3 regions of the Paenibacillus sp. M-152 genome follow, and region 3 is predicted to be linked to each of the others. Evidence: riboswitches for the same ligand, from Rfam matches in the RefSeq annotation. Region 3 holds a riboswitch; each other region holds the start of a gene.
The links. Region 3 has a riboswitch for thiamine pyrophosphate ahead of thiC (phosphomethylpyrimidine synthase ThiC). Riboswitches for the same ligand answer to the same signal wherever they lie in the genome.
Positions count from the first base shown of each region.

Region 1 (6,100 bases), 350 kb from region 3:
CGCGAACTTGCCCAGTCCAACCTGTTCGAGCCATTGCAAGGCTTCTTTTCGACGTTCACGTTCGCTGCCGTATAGGGAGCCCGCTGCTGCATCCTTTCGTGGTGCATTTTCCTGCCCGAGCAGTATGTTGTCCAGCGTGGTGCGCCACGGGAAAAGGGCGGGCTGCTGCGGCATATAGCTGATATGCCCGCGTTCACCAGTCATGTCCCGTCCATGCATACGGATACGTCCCTGCTGCGGCTTGAGCAGCCCTCCGATGATGTGAAATAGCGTGCTTTTGCCACTGCCTGACGGACCGATGAGAGAGACAAATTCGCCCGGTTTAACGGTAAGGGATACATCCTGCAGTACAGGCAGTGAGCTTCGCTTTTCCCGGAAGGCGAGGCTGATCCCGTCCAATTCCAAAGCAGGAGGGGCAGGCGTCATTACCTGCAGTTCTCCGGCTTGTTGCTGTTCATCAGCGACGGGTGGTGATGTCAAGTCAGTCGGATGCAGACTCATATATGCCACGTCCTTTCATTGATGCTTTAATGCAATATGTGGAATCTACTCTTGGTCAGGTTTCCAGCGAACCAACCATTTCTCCAGTAGTAAAATAACGACAAACATCAGCAAGCTGAGTGCAACAATAATACCGATAGCGGCAAAAATGAGATCCGTACGATAGGCAGACTTTTGCAGCAACATATAATATCCAATTCCTTCACTGGCCCCAATCCATTCGGCAATGATCGCGCCCATCACACTATAGGTAGCAGCGATTTTAACGCCAGAGAAGACTTGTGGCAGGGAGTGTGGTAGCTCTAGCTTTAGAAAAATAGCCCTGCGGCTTGCACCTGACATTCGCATGTAATTCATCATCATACGGTCTGTCCGTGTCAGCCCGTCCATGGCCGCTACAGCCACGGGAAAAAAGCATACTAATGTAATGACCATAAGCTTGGGCAGCACCCCAAAACCGAACCATACCATGAGCAACGGACCGAGGGCGATAATCGGAATGTTTTGGCTAAGGATCAAGAGCGGGTATAGAGCAGATTTGAGAAAAGGAATCGTATGAAGAACGATGGCGATCAGCAGTCCCGTTGCTGTCCCTATAGCAAATCCCGCAAGCGTCAGGCGAACCGTAGCCCATGTATGGGTGCCAAGCAACGCCGATTGCGCCATGCCCTCTTGTACGATTAGGGATGGAGCTGGCAGGAGCCAGGATTCAATATGTAAATAGTTAACCGCTCCCTGCCAAGCCGCTAAAAAGAAGAGGACCGCCACAAGGGGCGGCCATACGCTTTTCCACCAGGATGCGTTCTTGCCTTTCGGATTCATGGGCGATACTTCTCGGTCAGCTTGTTCATGCTGATGCCCTGTGGGTTATGTGCGATTTTGATCTGTGAAATGACGCTGGGACTTCCAGCTTCCGTCAAGGCCTCATGCATGTCTTTGACGACTTTCAGCAATTCGTCCAATTCGCCCTCCATTGTGGTATCCAATGGATTCACCTGATGCTTGACGCCGGAACGCTGAATGACCTCAATCGCCTTGTCTACATATGGATAAGAGTCTTCGTTATTAGGAGTTTTAGGGATGACTTGAATACTGAGCAATGTGTTAGCCATGCGAATTTCACCTGTCCTTTATTGTTTAAGTTATTAGGAAAATAAATTGGTTTAAGGCGGGGAGACCGCTTCACTGTTCATTTGATCTTACGATCGCTGTTGCCGTGGGATTCTTTGAATAAAATTTTAAAGGTAAGAATCCCCCTGAGCATATGCTTCCGAAGCTAGCTTTTCTAAAGAAAGCTTTCAGGCGAACGCTTCGCTTCTCCAGATTCAAATGAATCGCTACGCTGCCAATCGCCTTAAAAGCACTTTAGTTTTTTGATAGGTTGTGTGGCATTTTTACACACAAGCGCACCTGCTTTTGCGCTTAGATACTATGAGACTAAAGAATAAACCAAGTGGAGCGAGAGCGAAGCGGACGGAAAGGTGCTGTACAAGCGAAGCGGTCGCTTTTGTCCCCGGATTTTTACCCTGCTGATGCTTTAATCCGGAAATCCGGGGGCGGTGGCGATGGAAAGCATCATCCGTCCGCGTATTGGCACAAAGGCTACTTCAAGCTCTATTTACAAGATCAACGCTTGGGCAAGAAGTCGTTTGTGAAGGCCTTATCGACTTCCAAAGGTTTGCTGAGCAGCTTGCGTTCATACATCCAGTCCGAGTAGTTTTTCCATACCTCCGCTTTTTGTACGCCCCATTGCGGGGCATCGTCCTGATAACGCGGACTTAGCCATTTTTGACTAGCGAGTACCAGTTTTTTGTCCAGCTCCGGCACTGCTTTACTTAAGATATCTGCCGCTTCTTCTGGATGGGCGATAGTGTATTCATAGCCTTGCGCGGTAGCGTCCATGAACGCCTCAACCAGCTCAGGATCATTTTTTATCGTCTGTTCATTGCTCACAATTACAGGTGTATAGTAATCGAGGTTTTTGGAATAATCTTTTACATATAGCATATCCAATGGCTCACCTCGAAGCTTGGCCTCAATCCCGGTCCATGCGTAGAAAATCCAGGCAAAGTCAATATCCCGCTTCACGGCTGTAAAATAGTCTGCATTGCCCATATTGACGATCTTCACTTTGCTCACATCACCTTGGTCTGAATCCATGATGGATTTCATGACCGCTTCTTCTACAGGAGAACCCCAGCCGCCGTAACTTTTACCCTCGAAATCTTTCGGGCTTTTAATTCCGCGGTCTACCGGGGCTGCGAAGCCAGAGGTGTTATGCTGAATCACCGCAGCGATGGATACGAGCGGCACGCCTTGGATGCGAGCCTGAGTGACGCCTTCTTGATAGCTGATACCAAAAGGTGCAGCATTCGAAGCAACCATTTGGTCCGCCCCGCCTGAGCCTGGTTGAACAATTTGGACATTCAAGCCTGCTTTTTCGTAAAATCCTTTGTCCTTGGCGACATAGAGTCCTGTGTGATTCGTATTGGGTGTCCAGTCGAGCACGACTTTAACATCTTTGAGCCCCTTTGCCGAGGTAGACGTTGAAGTGTCGGCAGCAGGAGCCTCCTTTTGAGATGTAGGGGGATTGCCGCCGCAAGCGGTCAGAGTCAGAGCCATGAGCCACAGACTGATTAGACCCAGGCTTAACATTTTCATGCGCTTCATCGTTGTGTTCTCTCCTTTTTAATTACCCGTTATCCGTCCAATCAGACAGCTTATGTCCCCCATTTTCACAAAAATAACATCTGCCGGAATGCAATCTTTCCAACAACTTCATCTTCAACAAAAAAAGCGTCCCGGGATTCCGGGACGCTTGCGCTTGTATATACCAAAGTAAGGGATGTCCTGTTTTAATAAAAGGCACATCTTGCTTAAGCATTCCTACGCTGGCATTACCCAGATCAGGTTGTAAGGGTCAGTGTCTTGGGACACACTCTCAGCCGGCCGATTCCAGCACCCCTGGCATTGTATGGTTTAATGGGTTCGTTTATTCGGGTTTACTACGACGATTATATGCCTTGAAGGCGGGTCTGTCCAGCCTTAAGGAAGCGCTCACGGTTCATTTGCCGAACGACAGGGTACACTTTTACTGTGAGCTTTGATCTGAAAATGAACATGAATCATTCAGATCTGTTCTGGTCATGTTATTTTCAGAACAGCTACACTGTATGTTTAGGAGAGCTGGTGCCAAGTGGCATAGACTCTATAGAATTCTAATTCGTAAAAAGGAGTTGTTGTACTGTGGGTAAAACGGAGACATTGGATCGCAGTCAGCTGGAACAAGCCATTGTGAAGGCTTTGGATAACAACAAATTTTGCTCGTTAGGTACGGTAGAGGGCGGAAAACCGAAAGTACGCTATATGGCCCTTTTTAACGATGGAATGAACATTCATCTGGCGACGGATCGCAAAACACATAAAGTGGAAGAGCTAAAGAACAATCCGAATGCTTATCTGCTGCTGGGTTATGAAGTGGGTGGTACAAAGGAAGTCTTGGAAGTGGAGGCTACCGTCCAGGTTACAGCTGATGAGGGGTTACGCAAACAAGTGTGGAATGATTCTCTGAAAAAGTGGTTTTCCGGACCTGATGATCCCGATTATGTCATTTTAGACGTCAATCCGACTCGTATTGAGTATGTTGGTCAACAAACGGAGCGCCAGGTGTGGACGAAATAGAAACAATATAAACGGACAAGCCAGTAAATTTCCAACTTTTTCAGGAGATTTACTGGCTTTTTTGTGCGAAAAATAATTATTTTTTCATAAATATTTTAAGCAAATGACTACTCTTTTGTCCTACGTTGGATTAAAATAGGAATGGTGGGTTCAAAGCTTACATATATGTGCAAAAGTATGTATATGAGGCATACACCTTAATGAGGAGGGGTATATTTTGTTATTTCGTAAAAATTGGTTTAAAGGGTTTACAGCAGCAGTTGTAGCTTGTAGCCTGCTGATGTTTTCAGCCGCTCCATCCTGGGCAGCTAGCGATTCTCGCGATAGCGCTACGGTGAATCTGCGGATCATGGAAACGACGGATATTCATGGGGCACTGATGAATTATGACTACTATTCGGACAAAGAAACCAACGAATATGGCTTGGTTAGTACAGCTAGTTTGATCCAGAAGGCACGTAGTGAAACAAGAAACAGTATGTTGTTCGATAATGGTGATTTGCTGCAAGGCAATCCATTAGGCGATTATATGGCTCGCAATAAAACCTTTGAGAAAGAAGGCGGTGTTCATCCGGTCTACAAGATGATGAATTTAATGGGCTATGATGCAGCTACAGTGGGCAACCATGAATTCAACTACGGTCTCGACTTTCTGGACAAATCGCTCAAGGGAGCTGATTTTCCTTATGTAAATGCGAACGTTTATGTTGATAAAGGGGGGCAAGCTACTAAAAATTATTTCACCCCTTATCAGATTCTTGATAAAACAGTAATGGATGAGAAGGGCGAAGAGCATACACTCAGAGTGGGTGTCATCGGTCTGGTAACACCTCAAATTATGCAGTGGGATGAAGCCAATTTGAAGGATAAGGTCGTTACAAAGGATATTGTGGAAACAGCCAAAAAGTTTATTCCACAAATGAAAACAGAAGGGGCTGACATTATTGTCGTACTTGCACATACAGGCTATGAAGATGTGCCGCAAACGCCAATGATGGAAAATGCCGTTAAATATTTGAGCAAGGTAGACGGAATTAACGCGATTCTGTTTGGGCATGCTCACAAATCTTTCCCAAGCTCAGATTTTAAAGATATGAGCGGATTAGATTTGGACAAAGGAACTATTAATGGTGTACCGGCTGTAGAAGCTTCTTCTTGGGGCAAGGATCTAGGCATTATTGATCTGAGCCTGGAAAAGAAAAACCGTGAGTGGAACGTCATCGACTCTCAGTCTCAAGTGCGTCCGGTTGTAAGTACCACCAATCAGGCTGCGCAGTTTATTCCTGAATTTAAACTAGTTGATGCGATTAAAGAAGAGCATCAAGGAACGCTAGATTATATTCGTCAACCTGTCGGTACAACGACTGCACCGATTACCAGCTATTTTGCATTAGTGCAGGATGATCCGTCCATTCAAATTGTGACAAATGCACAGAAATGGTATGTTCAAAACCATCTTAAAGGAACAGAATACGAAAAGCTTCCCGTGTTGTCGGCAGGCGCTCCGTTCAAAGCCGGTGGTCGTAACGGTGCCGAGTATTATACCAACATTCCCGAAGGTACAATAGCGATTAAAAACGTGTCCGATCTGTACGTGTACCCGAACACGGTTCATGCCGTAGAAGTTACTGGTGCTGAAATTCAGGAGTGGCTGGAATGGTCTGCGGGTCAGTTCAACCGCATTGATCCTAGCAAAACAGAGGAACAATCGCTGATCAACAAAGATTTTCCAACCTATAATTTTGATGTGATTGACGGTGTGAATTACCAGATTGATGTAACTCAGCCTGCACGATATGATGCCAAGGGAACTATTATTGATTCTTCAGCCCATCGTATCAAGGATCTGCAATACAATGGGAAGGCTATTGATCCTGCACAGAAATTTATCGTTGCGACCAATAACTATCGTGTTTCC
Region 1 covers NZ_CP034141.1:572,609-578,708, forward strand. Annotated here, with positions in the region: gene EGM68_RS02580 (ABC transporter ATP-binding protein) at 1-501, opposite strand, end outside; gene EGM68_RS02585 (ABC transporter permease) at 547-1,323, opposite strand; gene EGM68_RS02590 (MTH1187 family thiamine-binding protein) at 1,320-1,613, opposite strand; gene EGM68_RS02595 (ABC transporter substrate-binding protein) at 2,128-3,171, opposite strand; TPP riboswitch at 3,368-3,477, opposite strand; gene EGM68_RS02600 (pyridoxamine 5'-phosphate oxidase family protein) at 3,748-4,182, shown strand; gene EGM68_RS02605 (bifunctional 2',3'-cyclic-nucleotide 2'-phosphodiesterase/3'-nucleotidase) at 4,400-6,100, shown strand, end outside.
Region 1: another riboswitch for thiamine pyrophosphate. It lies ahead of EGM68_RS02595 (ABC transporter substrate-binding protein); the one in region 3 lies ahead of thiC (phosphomethylpyrimidine synthase ThiC).

Region 2 (6,100 bases), 2.3 Mb from region 3:
TGGGCAGCTACTGCTTTGGGACACCTTTGCACAGCATCACTTTCCTGAAAAAGCTGCTGGCGCTGCAAATTGCTCCATTCCACATAATCCCGGTCTACCAGGCTTACCGTACCTACGCCTCCACGAACTAACGTTTCTGCAATACCTGTGCCCAGCGCTCCAACACCTATGATTAGTGCGTGAGAGGAAGCAAGCCGGCGTTGGCCTGCAGGCCCAAAGGGTGCAAACCTTTCCTGTCTGGAATAACGGTCACTTTGTGGTGGTTCAGGAGCAGATTTTTTAGTAATCCTCATCCCTGAACCATGCCTTCTATCGGACTGCTTGCTGAGGCATAACGTTTTACAGGAATCATCCCCGCCTCAAATCCATATCTGCCTGCACGTACAGCCAGCTTCATGGCCTCAGCCATTTTCACAGGATTCTTCGCTCCTGAGACAGCTGTATTCAGCAGAACACCATCTGCTCCCAACTGCATTGCCATTGCTGCGTCACCAGGTGAGCGAATACCAGCATCGACAATGACCGGAACTTCCGCTTGCTCGATAATCAACTCTAACGAAAACGGATTGAGCAAACCATGTCCTGTACCAATCGGCGACGCTCCAGGCATTACGGCATGTACTCCAAGCTCTTGCAACCTCTTCGCTAGTATCACATCATCCGATATGTAGGGTAGCACGACAAAGCCTTCCTCTAGCAACTTTTCACTAGCTTTCAATGTTTCAAAAGGATCAGGCAACAGCGTCTTGCTATCCCCAATGACTTCTACCTTAATCATATCGCACAAGCCGGAGGCTTTTGCCAACTTGGCAATACGGATTGCCTCCTCTGCTGTTGTTGCCCCCGCTGTGTTGGGAAGAAGTGTATACCGGCTCAAATCCAGTGTATCGAGAAAATGCTGCTTATCCCGTTCCTCCAAATTCAGTCTGCGCACAGCGAACGTTAATATTTCCGTCTCAGCAGCCTCTACGGCTTGGGATTGGATATCCAGATCCGAAAATTTCCCTGTTCCTAGCAACAGCCTTGAGGTAAAAGATGCTTTTCCAATGGTTAACATGATCAACCGCCTCCTACAAAATGTACGATTTCTAGGCAATCTCCATCCTTAAGTACCGTTTCATGATGATCTTCACGGGTCAATATATGCCGATTCAGCTCTACCACTACGGTTTTCACCTTTAAATCAAGTTCATGCAGCAATTGATCCACACGAGTGATTCGATTGGAAATGGTCATGCTCTGTCCGTTAATGGTCAGCTTCATAAGCTTTCCTCCTTGAAAAGTTCAGAAGAAAATTTACTTATTCCAAGTCCAGCTGCACCAGCCCCTTTAAGCATAGCTGCCATCGCTCGCCCAGTCGCATCACTAAGCAGGACACCGTTGCGATAATGCCCGACTGCAGCATAGACGCCCTCTACCCCAGGAACAGGACCAATGAAAGGACGCTCCGCAGTTGCCTGCGGACGCAAGCCTGCCCATGCACGTACAAAAGAAGCTTCCTGTACACGCGGTAACCAGGCAGATGCACGTGCTAACAACCCCTTTAAGCCTCCTACGGTCACCTCTTTGTCATATTGATGCGAAAGACTTGTGGCACCAATCCAAAGCTCGTTATTCTGTTTAGGCACGAGGTAAATATCGTCAGCATAAATGGTATAATCCAACGGATGATCCTTCAAGGAGACTGCTACCGCTTCGCCCTTGACCGGGTATAGTGGATAATCAAACCCAATTTGTTCTAGCAAGTTCAAGCTGTCCAAGCCTGCGGCAATCACGACCTGATCGCAGGAAAAAAAACCACTATCCGTTCGCACACCACAAACTCGACCATCCTGTATGACCAGTTCCTCAGCTTGAGTTCCAGACCATATTGTTGCTCCCAGCACCGCAGCTGCCCCTGCATAAGCACGGCAAAGCTGGACAGGAGACACTTGTGTCTCCTTTGATCGGTAGATAGCCCCAATTACTTGATCTGCCAAGCCCGGAATCCGTCGGGCCAACTCCTTGGCATCCCACCAAATGGGACGATCATCCTCTCGCATATTCGCAGCATTCCAGCGTTTTTGGCCCTCTGCTTCCGAACGAAATGGGGTCACAAATCCTCCTGTACGAAAGTCCACTGAAATACCCGATAAACGTTCCAAATCACAGACAAGGTCAGGGAATGCATCTCGACTTGTACGGGCAAATCGTGCCAGCTCAAGGTCTGCAAACTCTTCACTTTCCGCTGCCAGCATTCCCACCGCTGCTCCTGATGCTCCCTCACCAGGGATCCATCGTTCCAGCATGATCGTACTACGTCCCTCCTTAGCCACATGATAAGCAATGGAACTGCCGATCACACCTCCGCCTATGACCAAGCATTCAGCGTGTCCTATCGCTTTTTTCTCTGTATGTGTCTTTGACATATGTTCCGTGTCTCCTCTCCAGTGAGCTTCTGCTTTCCCTTCGTCTTGTTTTCTTGCTACAGGTCGTGAACTACAAGATCTACCATTCGCCTATATTCCATCGCTGCTGCAACGGGTGACTTTGCTTGCCATATACCAGACATCACCGCAATTCCGCTTGCTCCAGCATGATAAAGCTCTGGAACATGATGGGGTTGTATGCCTCCCAGCGCTATCACCGGAATGTCCGACAATCTGCAAATGCGTTCAAGCTGTGCTATACCCCGCGGTACAAGACCGGCTTTACAATGGGTCTCATATACATGACCAAATAGTACATAGTCTGCTCCAGCCTGCTCGGCGGTCTGCACCTCCTCCAAGGAATGTACAGACACTCCACAGCGTGTACCCTCTGAAAGTAGACTTTTCGCATCCACCACAGATAACCCATTAGCTGGAAGCTGGACAGCTCCTGCCGAGGTAAGTAAAGCTACGTCCACGCGGTCATTTACTACAATTTGCCGCAAAGGAACTTCCTGCTTGATCATGCTACGAGTCAAAGAAAGCAAAGCAGAGGCACCCTTCTGTTTCGAACGTGCGTGTACATAATGAATATAAGGACAAATAGCGGCAGCCACTTGGGGTACATTCACACAGGAGACACTTTCCATCGTAATTACGTGTAATTCGATCTCATTTTCACCTCACTTGGACTAAAGAATATGAACTTGTGTTATAAAAAAATCGTATTAGCTGAATCTATATTGTTTTAGCTCCATATTGGGTAATATCATACGGAGCCAGCCACATGTACCAGCAATAATGAAAGGAGATTATATGTAAATCCATCTACGGAAACTCGAACAAATGAAGATGAACGAAACGCAAAAAGCCACTTCCCAAAGGAAGTGGCTTGACAAACGTTCAAAATCAAACGGACTATTATATCCGTAAACGTATATCGTTCCCTGCGCAAACAAAAGTAAAGAGCTACTACCTTGTTTGTACAGTACTCACTTCCCTACGCTGGCATAACCCAGATCAGGTACAAAGGGTCCGAAATCCATTTATTTCGTCTCAGCCGCATGGGCGGCTCCCCTAGTGTGACTATTTTATTGTATCAGCTAAAGATAGCTTAGCATATTTTCCTAATTCTGCAAACCCCACCTTGTATGAAATCTGTCAGAACTGGATTTTAGTTAACTTTACTAGACCACTCTTCTACATTCCACGTTTTGGTTACCCAATCCTCGTAAAAGTCCGGTTCGTGGGATACAAGCAATACGGTCCCTTTGTATTCCTTCAAAGCGCGTTTGAGTTCATCCTTTGCTTTGACATCCAAGTGGTTGGTGGGCTCATCAAACAGTACCCAGTTACTCTCACGCATTAACAGTTTACAAAGGCGGACTTTAGCCTGTTCTCCACCACTAAGCGCAGACAGAGGCCGCGTGATATGCTCATTCTTCAAACCACAACGCGCCAAATGCGCTCGTACTTCATGCTGATTCAAATGTGGAAATTCATTCCATACATCGTCAATCGGTGTAATTTTCTCTGCCTTTACTTCCTGCTCAAAATAAGCGGGCTGCAAGAAATCTCCTTGATAGGTTTTTCCGCTGATTGGAGGTATTTTCCCCAGAATGGTTTTGAGTAACGTAGACTTACCAACACCATTGCAGCCTACAATTGCGATCTTTTCGCCACGTTCGATCGTCATGGACATTTTAGGCAAAAGGGCATGAGTATAGCCAATTTCAAAATCAATACCCTCAAAAACTGTTTTCCCGCTTGCACGGGCTTCTTTGAACTGAAAGGTTGGCTTTGCGGCTTCTTCTGGCTTATCAATACGTTCGATTCGATCAAGCTGCTTTTCACGGCTTTTTGCACGACCTGATGTAGATGCGCGCGCTTTATTGCGCTGAATAAAATCTTCCTGTTTCTTAATATATTCCTGCTGCTTCTCATATGCATCAATATGCTGGGCTTTGTTCAGATCCGCCATTTCAAGAAACTTTTCATAGTTAGCTGAATAACGGGTCATCTTAGCAAATTCAAGATGGTAGATTACATTAACGACTTGGTTCATAAATTCAGTATCATGTGAAATTAGGATAAAAGCATAGGGATAATCCTTCAAATATCGCGTAAGCCACTCAATATGCTCCACATCCAAATAGTTGGTAGGCTCATCCAGCAGCAATACATTTGGCTTTTCCAACAGCAACTTCGCAAGCAGCACCTTTGTCCGTTGCCCACCACTAAGGGCTGCTACATCCCGATCCAGTCCGATGGCAGAGAGACCTAATCCATTCGCCATTTCTTCAACCTTCACATCAATGAGGTAAAAATCCCCCATATCCAGTTGCTCTTGAATTTCTCCCATCTGTTCCAGCAGTACTTCCAACTCTTCGGGAGAAGCCTCTCCCATTTTATCCGTAATCTGCATCATTTCCTTTTCCAGTTCCAACAAAGGAAGAAACGCGTCTTTTAATACATCACGTACTGTTTTACCTGGCGTTAGCTTGGTGTGCTGATCCAGATAGCCATAACGTACACGTGGAGTCCATTCCACTTTGCCTTCATCTTTAAGCAATTTTCCAGTCAGAATGTTCATGAGTGTCGATTTACCAACACCGTTTGCTCCTACCAATCCTACACGTTCCCCCGCAAGTAATCGAAAGGAAACATTTTTAAATAACGCACGGTCCCCAAAGTTGTGGGATACATTTTCTACAGTCAATAAACTCATAAGCTGTTTTTGGCTCCTTATTGTCTCATCGGCATTGCCGAGTGTTCTTATTTCATATAGCTATTGTTTCTTTCAAAGCTTTATTGTAGCACATCCGGCACCCTTATCGGAATATTGAAAACAGCGAATTTTAAGGTTTTCAGATGGATTGGCCTAAAAAAAGAAAAACAGTTAATCGTAGTAGCACTTAAGCTCCTCTTCGGTAGGTACGTAAGGAGTTTCTTGCTGCTTTGGTAATCTAAGCTTCTAGTATACAGAAGCTTACAATTCCCTAGCAACGAATACCTAAATAATTGATAAGTTCTAATAACAATTAATAAAAAGGAACTCTATGTAGACAGTCCTCATGAGTATCGGAGGAATAATAAAATGAAGAAAATGTAATCATCCCGGTCTGGATTCTGGACCGGGATGAAATAAAATTAATTTATAATTGGCTATCTTTCAGCAGACATGGCAATTTCTTTTGTTTCATGAACTGTACCAAATGGATGCTCAGGCGGTGCATAGATAACGTATATCTTAAGGGGCGTATTTCCTGTATTAATTACATTGTGCCATTTTCCAGCAGGTATCATAATTGCATAGTCATCATAGGCCATCACTTGATAATCTAATTTGTCTTTCCTATCCCCCATTTGAACAAGTGCCTGACCTTCTTCAATACGTATGAATTGATCAGTTGTTGGATGAGCTTCTAAACCGATATCATCGCCAACATTAATACTCATCAGAGTCACTTGAAAATGTTTCCCTGTCCATATAGCAGTACGATAATTTTTGTTTTGATTTGCAGCCTGGTCAATATTCACTACAAATGGACTTTGTCCATAATCTCTTAATATTATCTTTTCATTGAGATTACTGTCGTTGTTGTACCAATTGTAGTATTGAGGATTATAACTCCGATAGTTGTAATTACAGCTGTTATACATAGGAATATGCCATGGGAAGTGATGGCATG
Region 2 covers NZ_CP034141.1:3,224,435-3,230,534, forward strand. Annotated here, with positions in the region: gene EGM68_RS13935 (ThiF family adenylyltransferase) at 1-293, opposite strand, end outside; gene EGM68_RS13940 (thiazole synthase) at 290-1,057, opposite strand; gene thiS (sulfur carrier protein ThiS) at 1,060-1,263, opposite strand; gene thiO (glycine oxidase ThiO) at 1,260-2,408, opposite strand; gene EGM68_RS13955 (thiamine phosphate synthase) at 2,465-3,058, opposite strand; TPP riboswitch at 3,389-3,497, opposite strand; gene EGM68_RS13960 (ABC-F family ATP-binding cassette domain-containing protein) at 3,583-5,136, opposite strand; gene EGM68_RS13970 (cupin domain-containing protein) at 5,574-6,100, opposite strand, start outside.
Region 2: another riboswitch for thiamine pyrophosphate. It lies ahead of EGM68_RS13955 (thiamine phosphate synthase); the one in region 3 lies ahead of thiC (phosphomethylpyrimidine synthase ThiC).

Region 3 (6,100 bases):
CCAATAATAAAATAGGAAGAGAATGCAACAATCAGATCAAAAAACAACAAGGCATAGCTGATATTCCAATCCAGATATTTGTTGGCGATCCGGGCTAAAATGACGGTTCCTGCCGTTGTACCACCGACCCGTACAATTAAGCCAATTCCAACCCCTACCAAAACTCCGGCAAATACAGCATTAATCGTCGGCTCATGCGAATCAATCCGCCAGTTGACCGTTAAATGCAAAAACAATGAGTTAAATGCGACCGCAATTATAGTGTACACAGTCGTTCTCTTGTCCAAAAATTTATATCCAACAATCAGCAGCAAGCCATTAATCACCAGATTGACGATCGAGGGAGACCACTGAAACAGGTAGTACAAGATGATCGTGACCCCTGTAACGCCCCCCTCGCCAAACTCATTCGGGATCACATACAGATTAACAGCCAGCGCGAAAAAAAACGCACCCAGAATAATAAATACGATATCTGCAATACTTTTTTTCATATATGCTCTAATCCTCTCTCTAACATTTCAACGGATGAATTGCCAGATGGATTGGCTGACTCTTCTTGCCAAAATACGCTGACAACCAGTTCATGGTATCTACTACCCAACATAAAGTCAATACAACTTTGACACTTTAATTCGCCACCAGACTGCCTTAGTCCAAGCTTAGAATTCCGCAAAATTCCGCTAATACAAGGTTATTCGACAAAAAAACACAATCCCGACTACTAAACTAAGAAAACGGGCCTCTAGCCCTTGTTTAGGCCCTAGGCACATTTTCCCCTAAAATGACCATCCTCCTAATACACATTTTGGACACATACGACCATCTTCCTGTTTTATGGCAAAAGCGTTTTACTTTGGATAAATGCGGGTATAATGATTGAAACCTTACCAAGCAACCTACATGGCATTACGACATCAAGTACATATAAATAGTCCTATACAGACGTCCTAAGCAACTCAATCTGAATTTGACAATATGGAATTGGAGGAATGACCCACATGAATACAATGAACTTAACTGTCCACACCCTGATGCCCTTTCACCACCAATACCAACGTGCCAACGCGGTGAGTATGCAGAAGAAAGAAGATAGCTCGGAGAAGAAGCTCAGCTTTCAGGACATTTTGAATGAAAAAATGGGTAAAAAATAAAGCTCCGTTAATCCGGTGCATATCTCGCTTTACATAAGCTGAAAAGCCGTAGTTTTCTACATCGACTGTAGAGAACCACGGCTTTTTGCTATCTCACGCGTTTCTAAACCTAAACTCATACATTCATGGAAATAAACCTCTGACGAGCTTAACTGTACTATTTGTTGAGGCTTCCCAGTTGATTGACTTTCGTATCGCTACCGATTTATCGCTCGCCATCCCGATACTGCTCTGCCTTCTCACGCATCCCGGCGACGACGGCTTCCTCGGTATTCAGTTTCTTATCTGCCGCATAGGCACGAATGTCCTGTGTGATACGCATACTGCAAAACTTAGGACCGCACATCGAGCAAAAGTGTGCTTCCTTGGCCCCCTCTGCCGGTAGTGTTTCATCATGGTAGGACAAGGCCCGCTCAGGGTCAAGCGAAAGATTGAACTGATCGTGCCAGCGGAATTCAAAACGCGCCTTGGACAAAGCATCGTCCCGCTGCTGTGCACGTGGATGGCCCTTCGCCAGATCGGCAGCATGTGCGGCAATTTTGTAGGTAATAACTCCCTCGCGGACATCATCCTTGTTCGGCAGACCCAAGTGCTCCTTCGGCGTAACATAGCACAGCATGGACGTCCCGAACCAACCGATCATGGCCGCCCCGATAGCTGAGGTAATATGATCATATCCTGGTGCGATATCCGTCGTCAGCGGTCCTAAAGTATAAAAGGGAGCCTCCTTACAAATTTCCATTTGTAAATCCACATTCTCCTTGATTTTGTGCATAGGGACATGTCCCGGCCCTTCAATCATGACCTGGACATCATGCTTCCATGCGATTTGCGTTAGCTCGCCCAACGTCTTCAGCTCTGCAAATTGTGCTTCATCATTCGCATCATAGATACTACCCGGACGCAGACCATCCCCGAGAGAAAAGGCCACATCGTAGGTTTTCATAATTTCACAGATTTCTTCAAAATGCGTATACAAAAAGTTCTCCTGATGGTGCGCAAGGCACCAAGCTGCCATAATCGACCCGCCCCGGGATACAATTCCCGTCATTCTATTCGCCGTCATCGGTATATATCGCAGCAATACTCCCGCATGAATTGTAAAATAGTCCACTCCTTGCTCCGCCTGCTCAATCAGTGTGTCTCGATACAGCTCCCACGTCAGCTTCTCTGCTTCGCCGTTCACCTTTTCCAGTGCCTGATATAGCGGCACCGTCCCAATCGGTACGGGTGAATTCCTAATAATCCATTCACGCGTTGTGTGGATATTACGACCTGTGGACAGGTCCATGACGGTGTCTGAGCCCCAGCGTACCGCCCAGGTCATCTTCTCCACTTCCTCCTCGATGGAGGACGTAACCGCGGAATTTCCAATGTTTGCATTGATCTTCACGTGAAAATGGCGCCCTATGACCATGGGCTCGCTTTCCGGGTGATTGATATTTGAAGGTAAAATGGCTCGTCCAGCCGCCAACTCCTGCCGCACAAACTCGGGCTCCACTCCTTCACGGATCGCCGCAAATTCCATTTCAGGCGTAATGATCCCTTGCCGCGCATAATGCATTTGCGTCACAGTGCGCCCTTGTGAAGCCCGAAGCGGACGGTTAGTCACGCCGGGAAATTCCACTGTTTCCCGTTTGGAGCCGGGTTTCAGTCCATTATCCTCCGGCTTGACGGCGCGGCCCGCGTAAGCCTCCACATCCCCCCGTTCCAGTGCCCAAGCTCGCCGTAATGGTGGCAAGCCCTGACGAATATCTACCTGATAGGCTTCATCTGTCATCGGACCGCTGGTATCGTACACACGCAGTGGCTCATGATACTCTATCCCCTGCGGCGTATGTGTGGGATGCAGCGCGATTTCACGCTCTGGCACGGCAATGTCCGGCCGAGAACCTTGAATATACACCTTGCGGCTCCCCGGGAAAGAATTAACCCTACTGGATTGCTCCGCACTTGTCTTCTCTACTGCTGTTGATTTCATTCCTGTTTCTTTTGTTCCTTCGGTTTCCATCGATTTCATGATCCATTCCTCCCGTATCGTTGAAATGACACACCGATCCGGAACCATTCCGAGGGTGGCGCTGATCTATGCAAAAAAGCCGGTTCCCTAGGGAACCGGCTAATCAAACGAGGCAGCTATCCAGACAGCACGCACATGGAATAAAACCCTATGCGTCACCGCAGACAGCAGCTGCGTATACATTTCAATGGCCGATTACTTCCCTACGCTGGTATGATCCAGATCAGGTGCAAAGGGTCCGGAATCTTGCCCGATTCCATCTCAGCCTGCATTACAGGCTCCCCCAGTAACTGTGATACTTTCTATTCACATGAATTGGCGGCTATAACAGACATCCGCCATCTCTATCAGACTACTTTAAATTTATAGCTTTGGCAACCCTTGTATGATTTCCTTTTGTATTGATTACTGTTACGGGAGCATAAGCCCCATTTCCTTAGCTGCTTCGATCAAAACCGGAGCAAAATCATGCAGCGTCTCAGGCGCAAGTCGACTGACCGGGCCGGATACAGATAAAGCCGCCGCGACCTGCCCCTTTCGGTTCACAATAGGCGCGGCCACAGCCGCAGCTCCTGGCTCACGTTCTTCATAGCTAGTCGCATACCCCTTCTCGCGAATGTCCTGCAGCTGGGCTTTATATACCTCAGTATCTACTGAGGGAGGCCATTCTTCACTGCTTAGCAGTACCTCCAGCTCCTGTGGCGGCATAAAGGCCGCCAGCACCTTGCTGGAGGCTCCCACAGCCAGCGGCATACGCGCTCCCACGGGAGCAACCCTGCGGATCGCCTGATTGCTCTGCACGGCTTGTATGCGAATACGCATGCTTCCATCCCGCAGGTACAAGCTGACCGTCTCCCCTAAGCGATCACGCAGTCCTTCCATTGCAGGCTGTAACAACACCGCCGGCTCATCGCTTTGGGACAGATGCGTCGACAGCTCCCATATGCGAAAACCAAGCCGATATTTTTCCGTTTCGGCATTCCGAACGACAAATCCCCGATCCTCTAGCGTAGTCAAAAGACGATGAACAGTGCTTTTATGTAGACCAATTTGGGAGGCAATCTCCGTTAGACCAAGATCAGATTCTGCGGTAAAACACAGCAGTATATCAAGTGCACGCTCTACAGCGCGGACGGTTAATTTACGGTCTTCCATCGTGAACCGCTCCTCTTGTATCCATATTCGTTTCACACTATGAAACATGGTTACATAAATTATATAGAATAGTCGCGGCTACTGTAAACCGATGTTTTTGTGACAACCATATTACAGAACAAGAACAAACATCGACAATTCTTTGCATCATTTTTACTTTTCCGGTTCAGACGTTGACTTTGGATAATACCCATCATACGATAATAGGTATCTATACGGACATACCCTACTATTTTCAAGTGGAATTATACCTAAATTTTATGATTCGAAGATCAATTCTATATAAGGAGGCTCTTACATGATTTCGACATCCCAGCGCAACGCTCAGCTACAGACCGCTGTTCAGGAGCCGTCCACCCCACTCTTTAATCCCCGTATGCTGCGGTTCAAGCACGTTGTGATTGCTCTGCTGCTGTCGGTCGTATTTTTTCTATTGTTTTGTTTTATTGCCTTGCATGCTTACATCGCCTGGGTGCTTACGAATCCCACCGTCGCGCCATTATACTCTAATCCGATGCAGGCCAAAGGTATGCCTTATGAGGAAGTCAGCTTCCCAGCCAAGGATGGTAGCCGCATGGTACAAGGCTGGTATATCCCGGCAGATCAATCGCGGAAAACCATAATTTTTAGTCATGGCTATGGAGCTAACCGCGAAGAAAGCTGGATTCCCATGTATGATCTGGCGCATTATGCCCATAGCTTGAACTTTAATGTGGTCATGTTCGATTACGGATTTGCGTCACAAAACAGCAAGGCCGTCGCAACCGGAGGCAAGGCAGAATCCCAACAGCTTCTTGGGGCCATCCAGCTTGCAAAACAACGCGGCTCGTCGGAAATTATTGTATGGGGCTTCTCTATGGGAGCAGGAACCGCTCTTCAGGCGGGTTTGCAAACCAAAGATGTGGACGCGATGATTTTGGACAGCACCTTCCTACTGGAACCGGATACGCTCTACCATAACATTCACAATCAAATTAATTTGCCGAGACATCCATCTTTGGAAATACTGGAGTTGCTGTTTCCAGTCTTGAACGGCACCAGTTTGCATCAGATTCCATATCAGGAGGTTAAAAAAGAGGACTATCCGTTTCCAATCATGTTTGTGCATGGTACACAGGATGAAAAGGCCCCTTACCCCATTGCGGAAAAGCTCGCTGCCAATCAGACCAACCCGCTTTCCAGTGTATGGATTGTCAAAAACGGGATACATGAGCTTATTTTCAGAGAGCACCCTCGTGAATATTTGCGGCGGGTATCGACGTTTTTAAGCAATGTGCAGGAGCTGGAGGACAAGAAAACCACGGCTGCTGCCCATAAACAAACGACTACGAAGTAAAGAATTATTTTCGAAATAAGCATTCATCGCCTTGAAGAAGTCTGCCTATGGACACTTAACCCGTGCCGTAGACAGGCTTCTTTTTTTATTTTCCACGATTAATTATTGTTCTGCACAACAGGTATAACCTGATGAAGGAAGTTCATAGACATATTCCCGATGAGACGGCGAATATACTGGGTACATATGCATCCAGGACAGATCTGCTAGATCTGCCGGATAGCCATAGTGGGATACGGGAGGTAAAAACGATGCTGAGTACTTATGGGTCTTTCCTGCCCTTACGTGTGCTGGAGGAAATTCGTCATTGGAAGCAGCAGGAAAGTTGGCATGTGGAAGTGATTAAATCCGCTACTGAAGGGCTAGAACCTGCTTATGTGCGGCTGCTGGATGATTGGCGAACCGTATTTGAACAAACGGAACGGGCCGCCATAG
Region 3 covers NZ_CP034141.1:919,241-925,340, reverse strand. Annotated here, with positions in the region: gene EGM68_RS04215 (YitT family protein) at 1-494, opposite strand, end outside; gene EGM68_RS25630 (hypothetical protein) at 1,002-1,154, shown strand; gene thiC (phosphomethylpyrimidine synthase ThiC) at 1,360-3,135, opposite strand; TPP riboswitch at 3,358-3,469, opposite strand; gene EGM68_RS04205 (IclR family transcriptional regulator) at 3,586-4,329, opposite strand; gene EGM68_RS04200 (alpha/beta hydrolase) at 4,628-5,665, shown strand; gene EGM68_RS04195 (Fe-Mn family superoxide dismutase) at 5,917-6,100, shown strand, end outside.